Regions from separate parts of the Frigoribacterium sp. VKM Ac-2530 genome, predicted to be linked through region 2. Evidence: predicted binding sites of a transcription regulator. Region 2 holds the regulator's gene; the other holds the start of a gene.
The links. Region 2 encodes HrcA, which represses chaperone genes, less so after heat shock. Its sites were predicted from a motif close to TTNGCACTCGNNNNNNNCGAGTGCNAA; they were not measured.
Positions count from the first base shown of each region.

Region 1: the regulator HrcA is predicted to act here: its motif matches at 3,559-3,585, upstream of groL (chaperonin GroEL).

Region 1 covers NZ_JADKSE010000002.1:592,013-601,551, forward strand. The annotation lists gene ITJ48_RS11665 (cell wall metabolism sensor histidine kinase WalK) at 1-1,276, shown strand, start outside; gene groL (chaperonin GroEL) at 1,899-3,518, opposite strand; gene ITJ48_RS11675 (cold-shock protein) at 3,653-3,856, opposite strand; gene ITJ48_RS11680 (LytR C-terminal domain-containing protein) at 4,049-4,639, opposite strand; gene ITJ48_RS11685 (DUF3263 domain-containing protein) at 4,666-4,959, opposite strand; gene ITJ48_RS11690 (DUF2332 domain-containing protein) at 5,051-6,013, opposite strand; gene msrB (peptide-methionine (R)-S-oxide reductase MsrB) at 6,171-6,599, shown strand; gene ITJ48_RS11700 (nitroreductase family protein) at 6,599-7,159, shown strand; gene ITJ48_RS11705 (hypothetical protein) at 7,209-7,391, opposite strand; tRNA gene ITJ48_RS11710 (tRNA-Thr) at 7,597-7,670, shown strand; gene ITJ48_RS11715 (FUSC family protein) at 7,796-8,890, shown strand; gene ITJ48_RS11720 (hypothetical protein) at 8,887-9,138, opposite strand; gene ITJ48_RS11725 (hypothetical protein) at 9,228-9,509, shown strand.
Region 2 covers NZ_JADKSE010000001.1:608,909-618,447, reverse strand. The annotation lists gene ITJ48_RS02835 (pyridoxal phosphate-dependent aminotransferase) at 1-406, shown strand, start outside; gene ITJ48_RS02830 (DUF4190 domain-containing protein) at 480-833, shown strand; gene lepA (translation elongation factor 4) at 1,064-2,917, shown strand; gene ITJ48_RS02820 (DUF1990 family protein) at 2,921-3,673, shown strand; gene hemW (radical SAM family heme chaperone HemW) at 3,676-4,902, shown strand; gene ITJ48_RS16575 (DUF4870 domain-containing protein) at 5,021-5,530, opposite strand; gene hrcA (heat-inducible transcriptional repressor HrcA) at 5,786-6,808, shown strand; gene dnaJ (molecular chaperone DnaJ) at 6,904-8,019, shown strand; gene ITJ48_RS02795 (16S rRNA (uracil(1498)-N(3))-methyltransferase) at 8,022-8,771, shown strand; gene ITJ48_RS02790 (HIT domain-containing protein) at 8,869-9,273, shown strand; gene ITJ48_RS02785 (PhoH family protein) at 9,263-9,539, shown strand, end outside.

The DNA.
Region 1 (9,539 bases), on a different contig from region 2:
GATCGTCACCGGCACCAACCTCGCCAGCACCAACGCGGTCATCGGGCGCTTCAGCGGCATCTTCCTGGGCTTCGGCGTCTCGGTCATCGTGCTCGGCGCCGCCCTGACCCGACTGCTCGTCACGTCGACGTTCACCCCGCTGCGCGACGTCGAGGCGACGGCGGCCCGGTTCGCCGACGGCGACTTCAGCCAGCGACTCGACTCGACGACGCCCAACACCGAGGTCGGCCGCCTGAACCGGTCGCTCAACACGATGCTCAGCCGGATCGACTCGGCCTTCGACGACCGGTCGCGGACCATCGACCAGATGCGCCGGTTCGTCGGCGACGCCAGCCACGAGCTCCGCACCCCGCTCGTCAGCCTGCGCGGCTACGCCGAGCTCTACCGGATGGGCGCGCTGACCAAGCCGGAGGACGTCGCCCAGGCCATGGACCGCATCGAGAAGGAGGCGATCCGGATGGGCGTCCTCGTGCAGGACCTCCTCGCGCTCGCCCGTCTCGACGAGTCGAAGCCGCTGGAGCTCGGCCCGGTCGACCTGGTGGCCATCGCCCGCGACTCGGCCCTCGACACGATGGCGTCCAACCCCGACCGCGACATCGCCGTCGTCGTGCACGACCCGGTCGTCAGCGACGCGCCGGACGAGGCGCCGGTCGCCGCGCTCCCTGCCGCGCCGGACGACGCCGCAGCCGTGCCGCCCGGGTCGACGGGGGCGATCTCGTTCGCGGGCGCGACCCTCGCGCGCCTCCGCGGCCTGAGGGCTCGAGCCGTCAGGGCGGGCGACCCCGTGGACGACGGGCAGGCAGGCGACCTGTCCGGCCACGGCCCGCAGGCACCGGCCGTGGTGCTCGGCGAGGAGAACAAGCTGCGCCAGGTGATCACGAACCTGATGGGCAACGCGATGCGCTTCACCGAGCACGACAGCCCGATCGAGCTCGCCGTGCAGTCCGACCCGGGCCGCGGTGTCGCGACGATCGACATCGTCGACCACGGCGAGGGCATCCCGCCGCAGATCCGCGAGAAGATCTTCCAGCGCTTCTGGCGTGCCGATTCGTCACGGACCCGCGACACGGGCGGCTCGGGTCTCGGCCTGGCCATCGTGTCCGGCATCGTGTCGGCGCACGGCGGCAGCGTCGACGTGTTCGACACCCCCGGAGGCGGTGCGACGTTCCGCGTCGCGCTGCCGCTGTTCCCCGAGGTCGGGGGCGCGGGTGCTGGTGCTGGTGCTGGTGCTGGTGCTGGTGCCGATCAGGTGTCCGTGGCGCCCACCGCCTCCTAGTCCCGCCGGGCGCCAGTCCCGCGATTCGCGCGCCCTGGTCCAGTGATCTGCGCGCGATCCGCCCTGCCCGCACCACAGAAGCTGGCCGCCGAGTCTTGCGCCGCGCGGATCACTCTCGCCTTGCGACCCCACGCCCCAGACAAGGTGCGGGGCAGCCGCGGCCCCTATCCGCTCACGCGACCCACCCGTGATCCGCGCGCGATCCGCATCATCGGAACCGCGCCTCCCGCACCGCGACCGACGCCGCACGCGGATCACTCTCACAGTGCGGGTGCGTCGCAGATGCCGACCGAGGCGCCTCCAGTACCGGAGAATCCGGGTACAGCGACGACTCCGAGCGCGCTGCGGTCGGCTTCTGCGGCTCACGCGCGCACGTGCACGGCCCCTGGTTCGCAAATGCCGACCAGCGTGCCCACAACAACCGCTTTTCCCGTTGTTGTGACGCGCGGGGACACCGTCTGGTCGGCATGTGCGGAAGAGCACCTGCACGTGCACGAACGCAGGCACGAACGCAGGCCCGAACACGCACCCGCACCCGTACGCACGCGCACCCGCACGAACGCCGAAGGGCGGCTCCCCCGGAGGAGAGCCGCCCTTGCGGTGTGACTGGTGCGGTCGCGGACTAGAAGTCCATGCCGCCCGAGGGGTCGCCGGCCGGGGCCGGGTTGCGCTCGGGCTTGTCGGCGACGACGGCCTCGGTGGTCAGGAACAGACCAGCGATGGAGGCGGCGTTCTGCAGGGCAGAGCGGGTCACCTTGGCCGGGTCGATGATGCCGGCGGCGATCATGTCGACGTACTCGCCGGTCGCGGCGTTGAGGCCGTGTCCGACGGGCAGGCTGCGGACCTTGTCGGCGACGACGCCGGGCTCCATGCCCGCGTTGAAGGCGATCTGCTTCAGCGGAGCGTCGATGGCGACGCGCACGATGTTCGCGCCGGTCGCCTCGTCGCCCTCGAGGTGCAGCTCGGCGAGAGCGGTCTTGCCGGCCTGGATGAGGGCGACGCCACCACCGGCGACGATGCCCTCCTCGACGGCTGCCTTCGCGTTGCGGACGGCGTCCTCGATGCGGTGCTTGCGCTCCTTGAGCTCGACCTCCGTGGCCGCGCCGGCCTTGATGACGGCGACGCCGCCGGCGAGCTTGGCGAGGCGCTCCTGGAGCTTCTCGCGGTCGTAGTCGCTGTCGGTCGCCTCGATCTCCGAGCGGATCTGACGGACGCGGCCCGCGATCTGCTCGGGGTCGCCGGCGCCCTCGACGATGGTCGTCTCGTCCTTGGTGATGACGACCTTGCGAGCACGGCCGAGCAGGTCGAGCGTCGCGTTCTCGAGCTTGAGGCCGACCTCCTCGGCGATGACCTGGCCACCGGTGAGGATGGCGATGTCCTGCAGCTGGGCCTTGCGACGGTCGCCGAAGCCGGGGGCCTTGACGGCGACCGACTTGAAGATGCCGCGGATCTTGTTGACGACCAGGGTCGCCAGCGCCTCGCCGTCGACGTCCTCGGCGATGATGAGCAGCTGCTTGCCGCTCTGGATCACCTTGTCGACGACGGGGAGGAGGTCCTTGATGTTCGAGATCTTCGAGTTGACGATGAGCACGTAGGCGTCCTCGAAGACGGCCTCCTGGCGCTCGGGGTCGGTCACGAAGTACTGCGACAGGTAGCCCTTGTCGAAGCGCATGCCCTCGGTCAGCTCGAGCTCGGTGCCGAAGGTGTTCGACTCCTCGACGGTGACGACGCCCTCCTTGCCGACCTTGTCGATGGCCTCGGCGATGAGCGCGCCGATGGTGGGGTCGGCGGCGGAGATCGAGGCGGTGGCCGCGATCTGCTCCTTGGTCTCGATGTCCTTCGCGTCGGCGAGGAGCTGGGCCGAGACGGCGGCGGCGGCCTTCTCGATGCCGCGCTTCAGCGAGATGGGGTCGGCGCCTGCGGCGACGTTGCGGAGGCCCTCACGGACGAGCGCCTGGGCGAGCACGGTGGCGGTGGTGGTGCCGTCGCCGGCGACGTCGTCCGTCTTCTTGGCGACCTCCTTGACGAGCTCGGCACCGATCTTCTCGAACGGGTCGTCGAGCTCGATCTCCTTGGCGATGGAGACGCCGTCGTTCGTGATGGTGGGGGCGCCCCACTTCTTCTCGAGCACGACGTTGCGGCCGCGCGGGCCGAGCGTGACCTTCACCGCGTCGGCCAGGATGTTCAGGCCGCGCTCGAGGCCACGACGGGCCTCTTCGTCAAAAGCAATGATCTTAGCCATGTGTTTCCTCGTCCCTCCCGGACGTCATGAAGCAGAAGCATTGGCACTCACCAACGGCGAGTGCCAGGGACGATTCTGGCACTCTCACCTATGGAGTGCAAGTGAGCCCCGCACCTCACGACGCCCGGCCGGGGTCAGGCCAGGCGGACGCTCTCCGCCTGCGGCCCCTTGTCGCCCGTGCCGACCTCGAAGACGACCGCCTGGCCCTCCTCGAGGACCTTGTAGCCGTTCATGTCGATGGCCGAGTAGTGGACGAAGACGTCCTGTCCGCCGTCCGTCACGGTGATGAAGCCGTAGCCCTTCTCCGCGTTGAACCACTTGACGGTGCCCTGTGCCATGGTGTCGTTCCCCTTGCTGTGCTCTGGTGCGGCGCGTGCGGTGGTGCCAGTGCCGGGACCAGATGCTAACCAGGGCGCGCGGGCCCGCAGAAGGCCTGGGCGCAGGGTTAACCCGTCAGAAGTGACGAATTCACACGTTCCGCAACGAGGCGGCAACACGGCCGCAACGGGACGGCAACGAGGAGGCGCGCCTCAGGACGCGTAGTCCGCCCCCAGCACCGCGGTCACCGACGAGTCGGGGAACGCGTCGCTCAGCTCGACCGTGGTCGCGCCGAGGTCGCGGGCCACGCCGCGGGCCACGGCCTCGTCGGCCGCGTCGGCGTAGTAGACGATCGTCGAGGGCACGGTGCCGTCGGCGTTGCCCTGGCCGGCCACGGTCCAGCCGGTCTCGGCGAGCGCCAGCGACGCACGGCTCGCGAGGCCGCTCGTCGTCGTGCCGTTGAGCACGGTGATCGTGGTGACGTCGGGGTCGACGGACGCCGGGTCGGCGGGGGCGACGGTCTCGGCCGGCGTCGTGGGGGCGGCGGTCCCGTCCGTCGCGTCGTCGGCCGGCGTCCCGGAGCCGGCCTCGGCCGTCTCGTCGGAGGTCGGCGAGACGAACTGGAAGCTGTCGTTCGCGACGCCGAGGTACACGACGCCCGCGCCGACGAGGACGCCGACCGCGAGGGCGCACCACGCGAAGACGACCCAGCCGCGACCTCGCCGTGCCACGGCTCGGTGGGCCCCGACCCTGTGCAGGTCGTCGGGCACCTCGTCGAATCGGTCGCGGGGGTGTTTCGCCATGGTGTGGTGTCGGTCTTCCGTGTGGGTCAGCGGTCGGTCGGCCCGAACGAGCGGGCGGCCCTCGCCCGCGAGCGCTCCTCGCGCAGTCGCAGGAGCCTCCCCACGAGCATGGGCGAGTAGGCAAGTGCAGCAGGTCTGTCGAGGAGGGAGCCGAGCATCTGCTGATAGCGCGCGGTCGTGAGGCCGAGCTCGCGCCGCACCGCCGCCTCCTTCTGTCCAGGTGAAGAAGGGCTGCGCTGCTCGAAGTCGAGCAGGGCACGGTCGCGCTCGGACAGCGCGCTCGTGCGCACGTCCGCGCTGCTGCTGCCCTCGTCGCTCACTGCCCCGCCCTCTCGGTCCCGGCCAGCTTAGGGGCGGGCGGCGGAGCAGCCGGGGAGGCGCGGGGCGGTTCGGCCGGTCCGCTCGCAGCCGTCAGCCGGTCGTCCACAGGCGGGTGCCGTGGGCGTCCCCCACCGCCAGGGCACGCCCGTCGAGGGCGAGCACGGCGAAGGACTCGTCCGGGGGCACCCCGTCGGGCAGGACGACCGGCACGTCGTGCAGCAGGCCCCGCCGCTCGTACGAGATCCACCGCGCGCCCAGGCCGCGCACCAGGTCGACGAACTCCTGCCGACGGCGTCCGGGCAGGTAGACGAGCGTGCCGGTCGAGACGACGACGAGCGTCGCGTCCCGGGGCGCCTCGGCCGCGAGCCGCGCGAGGTCGTCGACGGCGTCGCCCCGCTCGACCCGAGGAGGCGCGGCGCCGGCCACCGAGACCGCCTGCGCCAGCAGCGCGGCCCGCCCCGTCGCCCCGGGCGGGAGCAGCGCCTCGAGCCAGCCCACGTCCGCCGCGGAGAGCACGTCGAGCGGGTCGAGGTCGAGGCCTGCGCGCCAGACGACCTCGGGCAGCCGCACCTCGCCGAGGTCGCCGTGCACGACGACGTCGAGCTGGACGGCGCTGTCCGGGGCGCCCCAGCGCACGTCGCCCGCGCGGTGCCCGTAGCGGTCGGGCAGCAGGCCGAGGCCGGCCGAGGCGCCGACCTCGAGCAGGGCGACCGGCCCCTCCACCCGAGCCAGGGCGAGCGACACGGGGCTGGTGCGCCGCACGTCGTTGGTCTGCGTGAGCCGCCGGCCGAGCTCGTCGAGGAACCGGTCGGGGTGGTCGAGCAGCCAGCGCCGCAGCTCGGGCCAGGGGCCGAGGGGCGCGCCCAGCCACCTCGCGACGGCGAGCACGAGCACCGGCTGGCGCCGCGCCTCCTCGGCTCGCTCGACCAGCGCGAGCACCTCGGCGTCGCCGGCGATGCCCCGGGCCGCAGCCGCCCAGGTCGGCGACCCCTCGAGCAGGACGGCGTCCGCGTAGGCGGCGAAGCGGTCGGAGAGGGTCGGCGGCGGGGTCACCGGCCGAGTCTCGCACCCCTGGGAGGCAGCCCCGAGGAGGCGGCGGCGCGGAATGGGCGTCGGCGGCGCGGTGTTCAATGGAGAGTCCCCGACGAGCAGGCCCCGACGCCTGCGAGTCCCCCCTGACGCAGAGGAGTGCACCATGGCGAACGAGCCCGTGTCGTACCAGGTCGAGAAGTCCGACGAAGAGTGGCGTCGTGAGCTCGACCCCCAGGCCTACCAGGTGCTCCGCCAGGCGGCGACCGAGCGCCCGTGGACGGGCGAGCTGCTCGACGAGAGCCGTGCCGGCGTCTACGCCTGCGCCGCCTGCGGCGCCGAGCTCTTCAAGAGCGGCACCAAGTTCGACAGCGGCTGCGGCTGGCCGAGCTTCTACGAGTCGGTCGACCCCGAGGCCGTGCAGCTGATCGAGGACGACTCGCTCGGCATGGTCCGCACCGAGGTCCGCTGCGCGACCTGCGGGTCGCACCTCGGCCACGTGTTCCCCGACGGCTTCGGCACCCCGACCGGCGACCGCTACTGCATGAACTCGATCTCGCTCGACTTCAAGGCCGAGGGCACCTCGGCCGGCGACCAGGCCCAGGCCTGATGGGCGCCGTCGCCGACGCTGCCCGCCGGCGACGGTCCCGCGCGAAGGTGACCGACGAGGCGCCCGGGCACGGACAGCTGCTCGAGCTCGTGCAGGCGGCCGCGACGGTGGCTGACCACTCGTCCCTGCGGCCGTGGCGCCTCATCGAGCTGCGCGGCGACGACCGGCTGCTGATCGGCCGAGGGCTCGCCGAGGCGAGCGCTGCCGACGGGAAGTCGGCCGAGAAGCTCGAGCAGAAGTCGCTCCGGGCGCCGCTCGTCCTCGCCGTCGTGCTCTCGCCCGTCGAGAGCCGCAAGGTGCCCGAGTGGGAACAGGAGAGCGTCGCCTCGGGCGTCGCCCACCTGCTGTCGCTCGTGCTCGACGACGAGGGCTGGGGCGTGTTCTGGCGCACCGGCACCGACACCCGCCACGAGGCGGTGCACCGGGCCCACGGGCTGGCGCCGCACGAGAAGCTGCTCGGCTGGCTCTACGTCGGCGGGCGGACCGAGCGCGACGAGAAGCCCCGCAAGCTGCTCGAGCCCGGCCGCTTCGTCAGCGCACCGGGCTCGGCGACGGCCTAGGCCGCGGCTGGCAGGCTGCGCCCGGCAGGCCGTGCCTGCCAGGCCGTGCTCACCAGGACTTGCGGCTCTGCCCCACCACGGTGATCGGCAGCCAGAACGAGCCGGTCATGAGCACGATGCCCGCGAAGAAGACGAAGGCGTTGGGCTCGTCCTGGCCGAACGAGTACGCGAAGAGCGCGAAGCTCGCGAGCAGCAGGATGATCGAGCCGATGGCGGTCAGGACGTTGGTCATGGGAGCTCCTCGTGGTCGGTGCCCGGGGCGACCGGGCGCGACCGCACGGGTCGCTGCAGCTCCTACTTCACCACTTGCGCCGGGTCTGCGCCAATCCTGCGTGGCGTGCAGGCCGTCCGCCGCGCCCCAGCCCGTGCCCGCCGCTCTCGTCCGTCGCCCTCGTCCGTCGCCTGCCCGACGTCGGATCGGTAAGATGGGTCCGCCCGCCGCCTTGGCGCAGTCCGGTAGCGCAGTGCTCTTGTAAAGCGAAGGTCGTCGGTTCGAATCCGACAGGCGGCTCCCCCGGCCCCGTCCCGCCCCTCGGCGGGGCGGGGCCTTCCCCGTGCCGGCCTCAGCCCTCACCCACCGCCCACAGCCCCGCAGCCCCCGACGACGTGCGCTCCCGACGAGAGGACCTCTCGACCGTGCCGTCCCGCCCGCCCGCCGCCTCCGGCAGCCCCTTCCCCCGGCCCCGCGACTTGCTGCGCATGGGGCCGCACGACGGCGCCCACCTGCCCGCCCTCCGAGTGGCCGTGTCCGTCGTGCTGCCGCTCGCGGTGCTCGTCGCGATCGGGCACGCCGAGTGGGCGCCCTACGCCACCTTCGGCGCCTTCGCCTCGGCGTTCGGCCGCGGGCTCGGTCGCGTGCAGCGCCTCGGCATGCAGCTCGAAGCGGGCGCGCTGCTCGTCGTGGTCGTCGTGCTCGGCACGGCGCTGTCGGCGGCGCAGCTGCCCGCCGTGGCCCTGGTGCCGGTCGTGGCGCTCGTGGCGGGGGCGGCCTCCGTGGTCGCGGACGTGCGCGGCTGGAACCCGCCCGGCCCCCTCTTCCCGGTCTTCGGGCTCGGCGTCTGCGCCTTCGTGCCTGCGGTGCCGGCGAGCATCGGGATCGCGGCGGTCGTGTCGTCGCTGAGCGTGCTGCTCGCGCTCGCGACCTCGCTCGTCGGGCTGGTCCGCCGCTCCGGCCGGCGGGCCCTCGCCGAGCCCGGCGCCCGGGTCGTCGGGCGCCCCGTCGTCGGCGTCGACCTGCGCCGCGCCCTCCTGCACGCCGGCGTCTGCCTGGTGGCCTCGCTCGCGGCCGGTCTCCTCAGCGTCGGGCTCGGCCTGCAGAACCCGTACTGGGCGATGGTCTCCGCCGTGGTGCCCGTCGTGGGCCGCGCGACGTCGGGCCAGCTGCTGCGAGCCGGCCACCGCCTCCTCGGCACGGTCGTGGGGCTGGGCCTCGCGACCCTGCTGCTGGTCCTGCAGCCGAGCGCCGTCGCGCTCGTCGTCGCCTTCGGGGTGCTCCAGTTCGCGACCGAGCTCGTCGTCGCACGGAACTACGGCCTGGCCCTGGTGTTCATCACGCCGATGGCGCTCGGCATGCCCGCCATCGGCGGCGCGCCCGTCGACGTGGGGGCCCTGATCGCGGCCCGCGGCGCCGACACGGCGATCGGGGTGGGCGTCGTCGTGCTGGTGCTCCTCGCGACGCACCGGCTCCGCAGCAGGCCCGCGTCGGACGGCGCGCCGACCAGGCTCGCCTAGGAGGCGTCGGCCTGCGCGCGCGCCCGCCGGTCGCCCCGGGACCACCAGACGAGGTCCGCGACGCCCTGCGCGATCAGCAGCACGGCGACGAGGGACACGATCAGCGTGATCGTCTCGACCGGCCCGCCGGAGGTGAGGGTCAGCAGCTGCACGACGAGCCCGAGCACGCCGAGGACGATCTCGAAGACGGGAGGCAGGACGGTGCCGGTCTTCGTCAGCGTGAACCAGGGGCGGCGGAGTTCGCTCATGGTCCGAGTCTAGGGAGGACGTATCCTCGACCGGGTCGCCCGGACGGCGACACGGCACGCCGCCGCGCGGCACGACCCAGGAGGCCATCGTGAGGACCAGGCAGGTGCCCGTCGACCCCGACGTGCCGAACTGGCTGCTGACGAAGGACGGCGGCCTCGTGCGGCCGATCGTGACCGTCGTCTCCGCCGCGCTGCTCGCGGCCAGCATCCTCACGAGCCTGCTCGTCGGGGGCGGCAGCCTCACCGTCGTCGCCGTGCTGCTGCTCGTCGTGGCCGTCGCGGTGACCGTGTGGGCCGTCGTCGACGTCGTCTGGTGGACCCTCGGCGGTCGTCGCCGCATCGTCCGACTGCCGCGAGACCCGAACGGCTGACGCCTCTCCGCCCGACGACACATGCTGCCG
Region 2 (9,539 bases):
TGGCCTCGCCCCGACGATGCGGACGGTCCAGGAGGCGATGATCAGCTGCGTCGCCGAGCCCGACCAGCACGCGGCCCTCGCCGCCGTCACCGGCGACCACGGACCGGTGTCCGAGGCCCGCGAGCACTACCGCCAGAACCTCGAGCTCGCCACGGCGCTGCTCGCCGAGCGCGGCATCGCGCACCTCGACCCGCAGGGCGCCTTCTACCTCTGGATCGACGTGAGCCACGCGTCGCAGGGCGACGTCGCCGGCTGGGCCGAGCGCTTCCTGCTCGAGCAGCGGGTCGCCGTCGCCCCGGGCAGCGCCTTCGGCCGTTCCGGCGAGGGCTGGATCCGGATCTGCCTCGCCGCGGCTCCCGAGGTGATCCAGCGCGGGCTCCGGGCCCTCCCTGCACCCGGCGCCTGACGGGGACGCCCCCGCCTCGATCCGGGGGTCTGCCCCCTTCAGGCGGGCCGCGCCTCCTTCGTAGGCTCGGGGCATGACGAACACCGCTCCGACCATCCCGCCCGTCGCCGCGCACACTGCGGCCCCTGCCGCTCCCGCCGCTCCTGCCGCCCCCGCGGCGGCCGGCGGACTCCACTCGCCGCTGAGCCTGACGAGCCTGGTGCTCGGGATCGCGTCGGTCGCGCTGAGCTTCACCTTCGTCGTGCCGATCGTCGGCGTCGTCCTCGGCGTCCTCGGTCGCCGACGCGAGCCCGAGGGCCGCACGATGGCGCTGATCGGCATCATCTCGTCGGCCGTGATGCTGCTCGGCAGCGTCGTCCTCCTCGTCGTCGGGCTGCTGGCCGCGGTCCCGATCGGCCTGCTCGGCCTGTTCCAGTACGTCGGCTGACGCCTCCTCGTCAGCTGACGCCTGCTCGTCAGCTGACGCCTGCTCGCCAGCTGACGCCTGCTCCGTCGGGCCGCGCCTCGTGTCGGCAACTCCTGACGGGTGCGCCCAGAGCCGCCGGCAGCGCCGTCCCGGCGACGGTGCAGTGCGCACAGCAGGAGTTGCCGACACGGTTCCCGAGCGCGACGTGGGAGAATCGAGGCGACAACCGCCCGCCACCCCCTGAGGACCGTGTGAGCCCCCTAGCAACCCGTGCACTCGAGCCGGCGAAGAGCGCGCCCGAGCACATCCGCAACTTCTGCATCATCGCGCACATCGACCACGGCAAGTCGACGCTCGCCGATCGCATGCTGGGCATCACCGGCGTCGTCGAGGACAGGGCGATGCGCGCCCAGTACCTCGACCGCATGGACATCGAGCGCGAGCGCGGCATCACGATCAAGAGCCAGGCCGTGCGCATGCCCTGGGAGCGCGACGGCCAGACCTTCGCCCTCAACATGATCGACACGCCCGGCCACGTCGACTTCAGCTACGAGGTCAGCCGGTCGCTCGCGGCGTGCGAGGGCGCCATCCTCCTCGTCGACGCGGCGCAGGGCATCGAGGCCCAGACGCTGGCGAACCTCTACCTGGCGCTCGAGAACGACCTCGAGATCATCCCGGTCCTCAACAAGATCGACCTGCCGGCGGCCGACCCGGAGAAGTACGCGGCCGAGCTCGCGAGCCTCATCGGCGGCGACCCCGCCGACGTCCTGCGCGTCAGCGGCAAGACGGGCGTCGGCGTCACCGAGCTGCTCGACCGCGTCGTCGACCGCATCCCGTCGCCGACCGGCGACTTCGACGCCTCGCCGCGCGCGATGATCTTCGACTCCGTCTACGACAGCTACCGCGGCGTCGTGACCTACATCCGCATGATCGACGGCACCCTGCACCCGCGCGAGAAGGTGCAGATGATGTCGACGAAGTCGACGCACGAGATCCTCGAGATCGGCGTCTCGTCCCCCGAGCCGACGCCGAGCCAGGGCCTCTCGGTCGGCGAGGTCGGCTACCTGATCACCGGTGTGAAAGACGTGCGGCTCTCCAAGGTCGGCGACACCGTCACGACCTCCGCCAAGCCCGCCACGGAGGCGCTGGCCGGCTACGTCGAGCCTCTCCCGATGGTCTACTCGGGCCTGTACCCGATCGACGGCAGCGACTACCCCGACCTGCGCGAGGCCCTCGACAAGCTGAAGCTGTCCGATGCGGCCCTCGTCTACGAGCCCGAGACCAGCGTCGCGCTCGGCTTCGGGTTCCGCTGCGGGTTCCTCGGGCTGCTGCACCTCGAGATCATCACCGAGCGCCTCGAGCGCGAGTTCGGCCTCGACCTCATCACCACGGCGCCGAGCGTCGTCTACGAGGTCACCACCGACGACAAGCAGACGGTGACGGTCACCAACCCGAGCGAGTTCCCCGGCGGCAAGATCGCCAGCGTGAGCGAGCCGATGGTCAAGGCGGCGATCCTCGCCCCGAAGGACTACGTCGGCGTGATCATGGAGCTCTGCCAGCAGCGCCGGGGCGCCCTGCTCGGCATGGAGTACCTCGGCGAGGACCGTGTCGAGATCCGCTACGCGATGCCCCTCGGCGAGATCGTCTTCGACTTCTTCGACAGCCTCAAGTCGAAGACGGCCGGCTACGCGAGCCTCGACTACGAGCCCACCGGCGACCAGGAGGCCGACCTGGTCAAGGTCGACATCCTGCTCCAGGGCGAGCAGGTCGACGCGTTCAGCGCCATCGTCCACCGCGACAAGGCGTACGCGTACGGGGTCCTCATGACCGGTCGCCTCCGCGAGCTCATCCCGCGACAGCAGTTCGAGGTCCCCATCCAGGCCGCCATCGGCGCCCGCATCATCGCGCGCGAGAGCATCCGCGCCATGCGCAAGGACGTCCTCGCGAAGTGCTACGGCGGCGACATCAGCCGCAAGCGCAAGCTGCTCGAGAAGCAGAAGGAGGGCAAGAAGCGCATGAAGACCATCGGTCGCGTCGAGGTGCCCCAGGAGGCGTTCATCGCCGCCCTGAGCGGCGACACCGAGGCGAAGAAAGAGAAGAAGTAGCCGATGCGCCGCTCGACCCACGCCGAGACCCACACGACCTACGGCGAGGTCGGGGCGACGCAGGCGCCCGACCTCATGCAGTACCCGCCGAAGGGCTTCCGCCCCGCCGAGTACCGCACCAGGGTCGGCCACGGCGACGCCCGCTTCGAGGCGGCGTGGATCGCCACGATGACCTGGAAGATCCAGGAGCGCAGCGGCATCGAGGTCCACGTCGACTCGGTTCCGCCCGTCGAGGAGGGCGGCTACCACCCCGTCACGTTCGACGACGACGGAGTCCCCGTCGACCCGGCGCACTGGGAGCAGGGCCGCGACGAGTCCCGCTTCGCGCCGGACGGCACGCCGTTCCTCACCGCGGGCACGACGGCGACCCTGTCCATCTCGGCCTACGGCCGCAGCGTGCAGGCGCCCGTCCGGGTCGTCTACGTCGTCGACGAGCCGAAGCGCAAGGGCTTCGCCTACGGCACGCTCGACGGCCACCCGGAGAGCGGCGAGGAGAGCTGGGTCGTCGACCAGACCGACGACGGCTCCGTCTGGCTGTCGATCCGCTCGTTCTCCCGCCCCAGCACCTGGCGCTGGAAGCTCGTCGAGCCCTTCATGCGTCGTCAGCAGGCGACGTACACGCGTCGCTACCTGCGCGCCCTCAGCCTCAGCGAGCCCGACGTCCCCGCCGAGGCCGACGTCGACCTCGAGGCAGCCGCCGAGGCGGCGCACGACGACGAGATCCGCGAGCCCGGCTCGCGCCGGTCGGGCGACTGACGGTGCCCGGAGCCCTTCCCCTCGGCGACCCTGCGCCCGTCGACGGCTCGCTGCCGGCCTCGGTGGTCGACGGCGTCGCCGACCGCAACTTCGGCGTCTACCTGCACGTGCCCTTCTGCCGGGTGCGCTGTGGCTACTGCGACTTCAACACCTACACGGGCGACGAGCTGCGCGGGGCCCGGCGCGACGACTACGCGCAGGAGGCGGTGGACGAGGTGCGCCTCGCCGGTCGCGTCCTCGAGGGCGCCGGGCTGCCTCCTCGTCCGGTCTCGACCGTCTTCTTCGGCGGCGGCACGCCCACGATGCTGCCGCACTCCGACCTCGCCGCGATGCTCGCGTCGGTCGTCGACACCTGGGGGCTGGTCGACGGCGCCGAGGTGACGACGGAGGCGAACCCCGACTCGGTCGACGCCGAGTACCTCGAGGCGCTGGCGGCCGCCGGCTTCACGCGCGTCAGCTTCGGCATGCAGTCCGCGGTGCCGAGCGTGCTCGCGACCCTCGAGCGGACGCACGACCCCGAGCGCGTGCCCCTCGTCGTGCGCTGGGCGCGCGACGCCGGGCTCGACGTCAGCCTCGACCTCATCTACGGCACGCCCGGCGAGACGCTCGACGACTGGTCCCGGTCGCTCGACGTCGCCCTCGAGCAGCAGCCCGACCACCTGTCCGCGTACTCGCTGATCGTCGAGGACGGCACGAAGCTCGCCCGGCAGATCCGCCGCGGGGAGGTGGCCCAGCCCGACGACGACACCGCCGCCGACATGTACGAGCTCGCCGACGACCGGCTCGCCGCCGCGGGCTACGGCTGGTACGAGGTGAGCAACTGGGCGCGCGACGAGCAGCACCGCTCGCGCCACAACCTGTCGTACTGGCAGGGCCACGACTGGTGGGGCGTCGGCCCGGGCGCGCACAGCCACGTCGGCGGGGTCCGCTGGTGGAACGTCAAGCACCCGGCCGCCTACGGCCAGCGCATGGCCGCGGGGGAGTCGCCGGGCGCGGGCCGCGAGACCCTCGACGCCGAGACGCGCCGGGTCGAGCGGGTGCTGCTCGCCGTCAGGATGCGCGAGGGCCTGCCCACCTCCGACCTCGATCCCGAGGGCCGTGCGGCCGTCGCGGGGCTGATCGCGGACGGCTGGGTCGAGGGGCGCGAGGCGCTGGCCGGTCGGGTCGTCCTCACGCGCACGGGGCGGCTCATGGCCGACGCCGTGGTCCGTCGGCTGCTGCCGGTCTGAGCCCGACTCGTCCCGGGCCCGGCCCGTCCTCGGCGCGCCCGCCGAGCGACGTCCTGCCGGGACGACGCGAGGCGCGCCTCCCGAGCGGGAGACGCGCCTCGACGACGGGCCGGGCGGGCTACGCCTTGATGAACTCGATGCTCAGCGGGTACTTGTAGTACTCGCCGCGGTTTGCGGCGAGGGCCGCGAGGATCCCGAAGACGATCACGAGGACCGCCGCGACGAACGTGATCACCAGGCCGATGCCGAGGAACGACGTCGCACCTCCGATGACGTACGCGATGACCATCGTCAGCTGGAAGTTGAGCGCGACGCGGCTGTGCTCGCGGACGAACGGGCCGCGGTCCTTGAGGACGAGGTAGCCGACCAGGGGCGCGACGAAGCTGAGCAGGATGCCGCCCACGTGGATCAGCGTGGCCCAGAGCTTCTCGTCCTCGGGCCGCAGGGGCTGCGGAGGCTGCGGGGCGCCGTAGCCGGGCTGCTGCCCGTAGCCGGGCTGCTGCGGGCCGGGCTGACCCGGCTGCTGCCCGTAGCCGGGCTGGCCCTGGCCGGGCTGGCCCTGACCGGGCTGCTGGCCCCAGCCGGAGCCCTGCGGGTCGTTCGGCTGGGAGGGAGGGGTGTCGGTCATCTGCTCACCTGTTCGTCGTCGTGGGCCCGACCGGGTCGAGGCGAACGGGCGCATCGCGGGTGGTCGGTGCTGGCCGCCCGGCCGGACGAGGTGGTCCGGCGGGCGTCACGGCGAGCATAGGGCAGGAGGTGCGGGTCGAGTAGGCCTCGCGGGCCGCGTGACGTAGGATTGGCAGTCTGGCAGGACGAGTGCCAGCGAGCTCGGGTCGTCGTCGTGACGTGCCCCGCCGCCGGCCGTGCGAGAGGGAGGTGCGTCGTGGTCTCGGAACGTGGTCTCGAGGTGCTGCGCGTCATCGTGCACGACTACGTCGCCTCCCGCGAGCCCGTGGGCTCGAAGTCGATCGTCGAGCGTCACCACTTCGGCGTCTCGGCCGCCACGATCCGCAACGACATGGCGCTCCTCGAAGAAGAGGAGCTGATCGCGGCGCCGCACACCTCGTCGGGCCGGGTGCCGACCGACAAGGGCTACCGCCTCTTCGTCAACCACCTCGCCGACCTGCGTCCGCTGAGCAGCGCGCAGCGGCAGGCGATCGAGACGTTCCTCGGCGACTCGGCCGACCTCGACGAGGTCCTGGGCCGCACGGTCCGCCTCCTGTCCCAGCTGACGAACCAGGTGGCACTGGTGCAGTACCCCTCGTTCTCGCGGGCGCGCGTGCGGCACGTCGAGCTGGTCAGCCTGGCCGAGCGCCGCGTCATGACCGTGCTCATCACCGACACGGGGCAGGTCGAGCAGCGGCTCGTCGAGCTGCCCGTCGTCGTCGACGACGAGTTCCTCGCCGAGCTCCGCCGGGCCCTCAACGCCGCGGTGGGCGGCACCGAGCTGAGCGCGGCCGCCGCGCTGCTCGGCGACCTGCACGAGGGCTTCCGCCCTGAGCAGGCCGTCGTGGTCGGCGTCGTCGTCGCCAGCCTGGTCGAGCAGCTCGCCGCCGGTCGTCAGGAACGCCTCGTGATGGCCGGCGCGGCCAACCTCGTGCGCACCGGCGACGACTTCAGCGGCGACCTCTACCCCGTCCTCGAGGCGATCGAGCAGCAGGTGGCCCTGCTGCGCCTCTTCGGCGAGATGCAGCTCGACGCGGTCGACGTGGCCGCGAGCATCGGACGGGAGAACGCCTCCTTCGGCCTCTCGCAGGCGTCCGTGCTGGCGAGCGGGTACACCTCGACGGGCAGCGAGGTCGCGCGCCTCGGCGTGCTCGGCCCGATGCGCATGGACTACTCGACCAACATGGCCGCCGTGCGTGCGGTGGCCCGTTACCTGTCGTCGCTGCTCTCCGAGCGCTGACGACCCGCACCTCCCCGGCCCTGCGCGACCGCGCCGCGCCCCCTGACCAGCCCCCACGAGACCACCCCCCAGACACCAGAGGCAGACGAGAACAAGTGGCAGATCATTACGACGTGCTCGGAGTCGACCGGTCGGCGACCCCCGACGAGATCAAGAAGGCGTACCGCAGGCTCGCGCGCGAGCTGCACCCGGACGTCAACCCCAGCCCCGAGGCCTCCGAGCGCTTCAAGGACGTCACGCACGCCTACGACGTGCTGAGCGACCCGCAGCAGCGCGAGCGCTACGACCTCGGCCCCCAGGCCGGGTTCGGCGGCGGGGGCGGCGGCGCGGCGGGCTTCGGCGACATCTTCGACGCGTTCTTCGGAGGCGGAGGAGGCGGCGGCCAGCGACAGGGCCCGAGGTCGCGTCGCGAGCGCGGCCAGGACGCCCTGCTGCGCCTCGAGGTCGACCTCGAGGAGATCGTCTTCGGCACCACCCGCGACATCGAGGTCGACACGGCCGTGCTCTGCGAGACCTGCAACGGCTCGTGCTGCGCGCCCGGCACGTCGCCCCAGACCTGCGACATCTGCCACGGCTCCGGCCAGATCCAGCGCACGGTCCGGTCGCTGCTCGGCAACGTCATGACGTCGAGCCCCTGCGGCACCTGCCGCGGCTACGGCACCGTCATCCCGAACCCGTGCCCCACCTGCCAGGGCCAGGGCCGGGTCCGGGCACGCCGCACCATCCCCATCGACATCCCCGCGGGCGTCGACACGGGCATCCGGCTGCAGCTGCCGAGCCAGGGCGAGGTCGGCCAGGCCGGCGGCCCCAACGGCGACCTCTACCTCGAGGTCAAGGTGCGCCACCACGACATCTACAGCCGCGACGGCGACGACCTGCTCGCGACGCTCGAGGTCCAGATGGCCGACGCCATCCTGGGCACCGAGACGACCCTGCACGCGCTCGACGGCGAGGTCGAGATCGAGCTCAAGGCCGGCACCCAGAGCGCCGACGTCATCACGATCCGCGACCGGGGCATCACGAAGCTCCGCGGCACCGGGAGAGGCGACCTGAAGATCGGCGTGCAGGTGGTGACGCCGACCAAGCTCAGCCACAAGGAGCGGGAGCTCATCGAGAAGTTCGCGGCCGGACGCCGCTCGGCGGCGCCCGAGCTCTCGCAGTTCCAGCAGGGCCTGTTCGGCAAGCTCCGCGACCGGTTCCTGCACTTCTGATCGTGGCCCACTTCTACCTGGTCGACGACCTGACGGACGCGTCCGTCGGGAGCACCGTCGTGGTCGAGGGGCAGGAGGCGCGGCACGCGGTCACGGTCAGCCGGGTCCGGGTCGGCGAGTCGCTCGCCCTCGGCGACGGGCGCGGCACGTCCGTGCGCGGCGAGGTCGTCGAGGCGACGGACTCTCGGCTCGCGCTGGTCGCCGCCGAGGTGACCCGTGTCGAGCGACCGGGGACCCGGCTGGTGCTCGTCCAGGCGCTGGCCAAGGGAGACCGCGACGAGCTCGCCGTCCAGGCCGCGACCGAGCTGGGCGTCGACGAGGTCGTGCCGTGGTCCGCTGCTCGCAGCGTCTCGCGCTGGGAGGGCGCCAAGGTGGCCAAGGGCACGGCCCGGTGGCGCTCCATCACGCGGGAGGCGACGAAGCAGGCGATCCGGCCCTGGGCCCCCGTGGTCTCCGAGCTGTCGACGACGAAGCAGGTCGCGGCGCGCGCCGCGGACGCCACGACGCTCGTGCTCGTGCTCGAGCCGAGCGCCGAGCGGGCGCTGTCCGACGTCGTCGTCGAGGGCGGGGGAGGCGCGCCGTCGTCGGTCCTGGTGGTGGTCGGCCCCGAGGGCGGCATCTCGCCCTCGGAGCTCGAGCTGCTCGGGGCGGCGGGCGCCGTGCCGGTGCGGCTCGGCGACGCCGTGCTGCGCACCTCCACCGCAGGGCCCGCCGCCCTCGCGGTCCTGAGCGTGCGGCTGGGGCGCTGGTAGGCGCCGGGTCGTCGGCGGGGGCCGTGGCGCCGTGCCGGCGCTGAGGGCTGTGCCGCTGGTGGGGGCCGTGTCGGCGGCCGCGACTACCATGGGACGCATGTCCGAGTCAGAGCCAGCACCGACCGAGGTGTCCGTCTTCAGCCGCATCATCTCACGCGAGATCCCGGCCGACGTGGTCTTCGAGGACGACTCGGTGATCGCCTTCCGCGACATCGCGCCGCAGGCGCCGTTCCACGTGCTCGTCGTGCCCACGACGTCGCGTCACCGCGACGTCGTCGAGCTCGCGGCCGCCGACCCCGCCCTGCTCGCCCACATCGTGTCGACGGCCTCCGCGCTCGCCTCCGACCCGGCCCTCCTCGGCGACGAGGTCGTGGCGGCCTCGGGCGGCACGGGCGAGTTCCGACTGATCTTCAACACCGGCGCCTCCGCCGGCCAGACCGTGTTCCACGTGCACGCCCATGTGCTCGCAGGCCCCCTCGAGGAAGGCTCCCTTGCCCACTAGCGAGACCCGCTCCACCGACCCTCAGCCCGCAGGCGAGGGCACCACGCGCGTCGACCTCACCGTCGACGGCGTCGCCATGGTCCAGCTGCTCGGTCCCCAGGACCGCCTGCTGCGCACCGTCGAGAAGCAGTACCCCGACGTGCGCGTGCTCGTCCGGGGCAACGAGGTCGCCCTCGAGGGCCCGACCGCGTCCGTGAGCCGGGCCCGGGTGCTCGTCGACGAGCTCGTCGGGCTCGTCCGCGGGGGCCACGACCTCGCACCGGCCG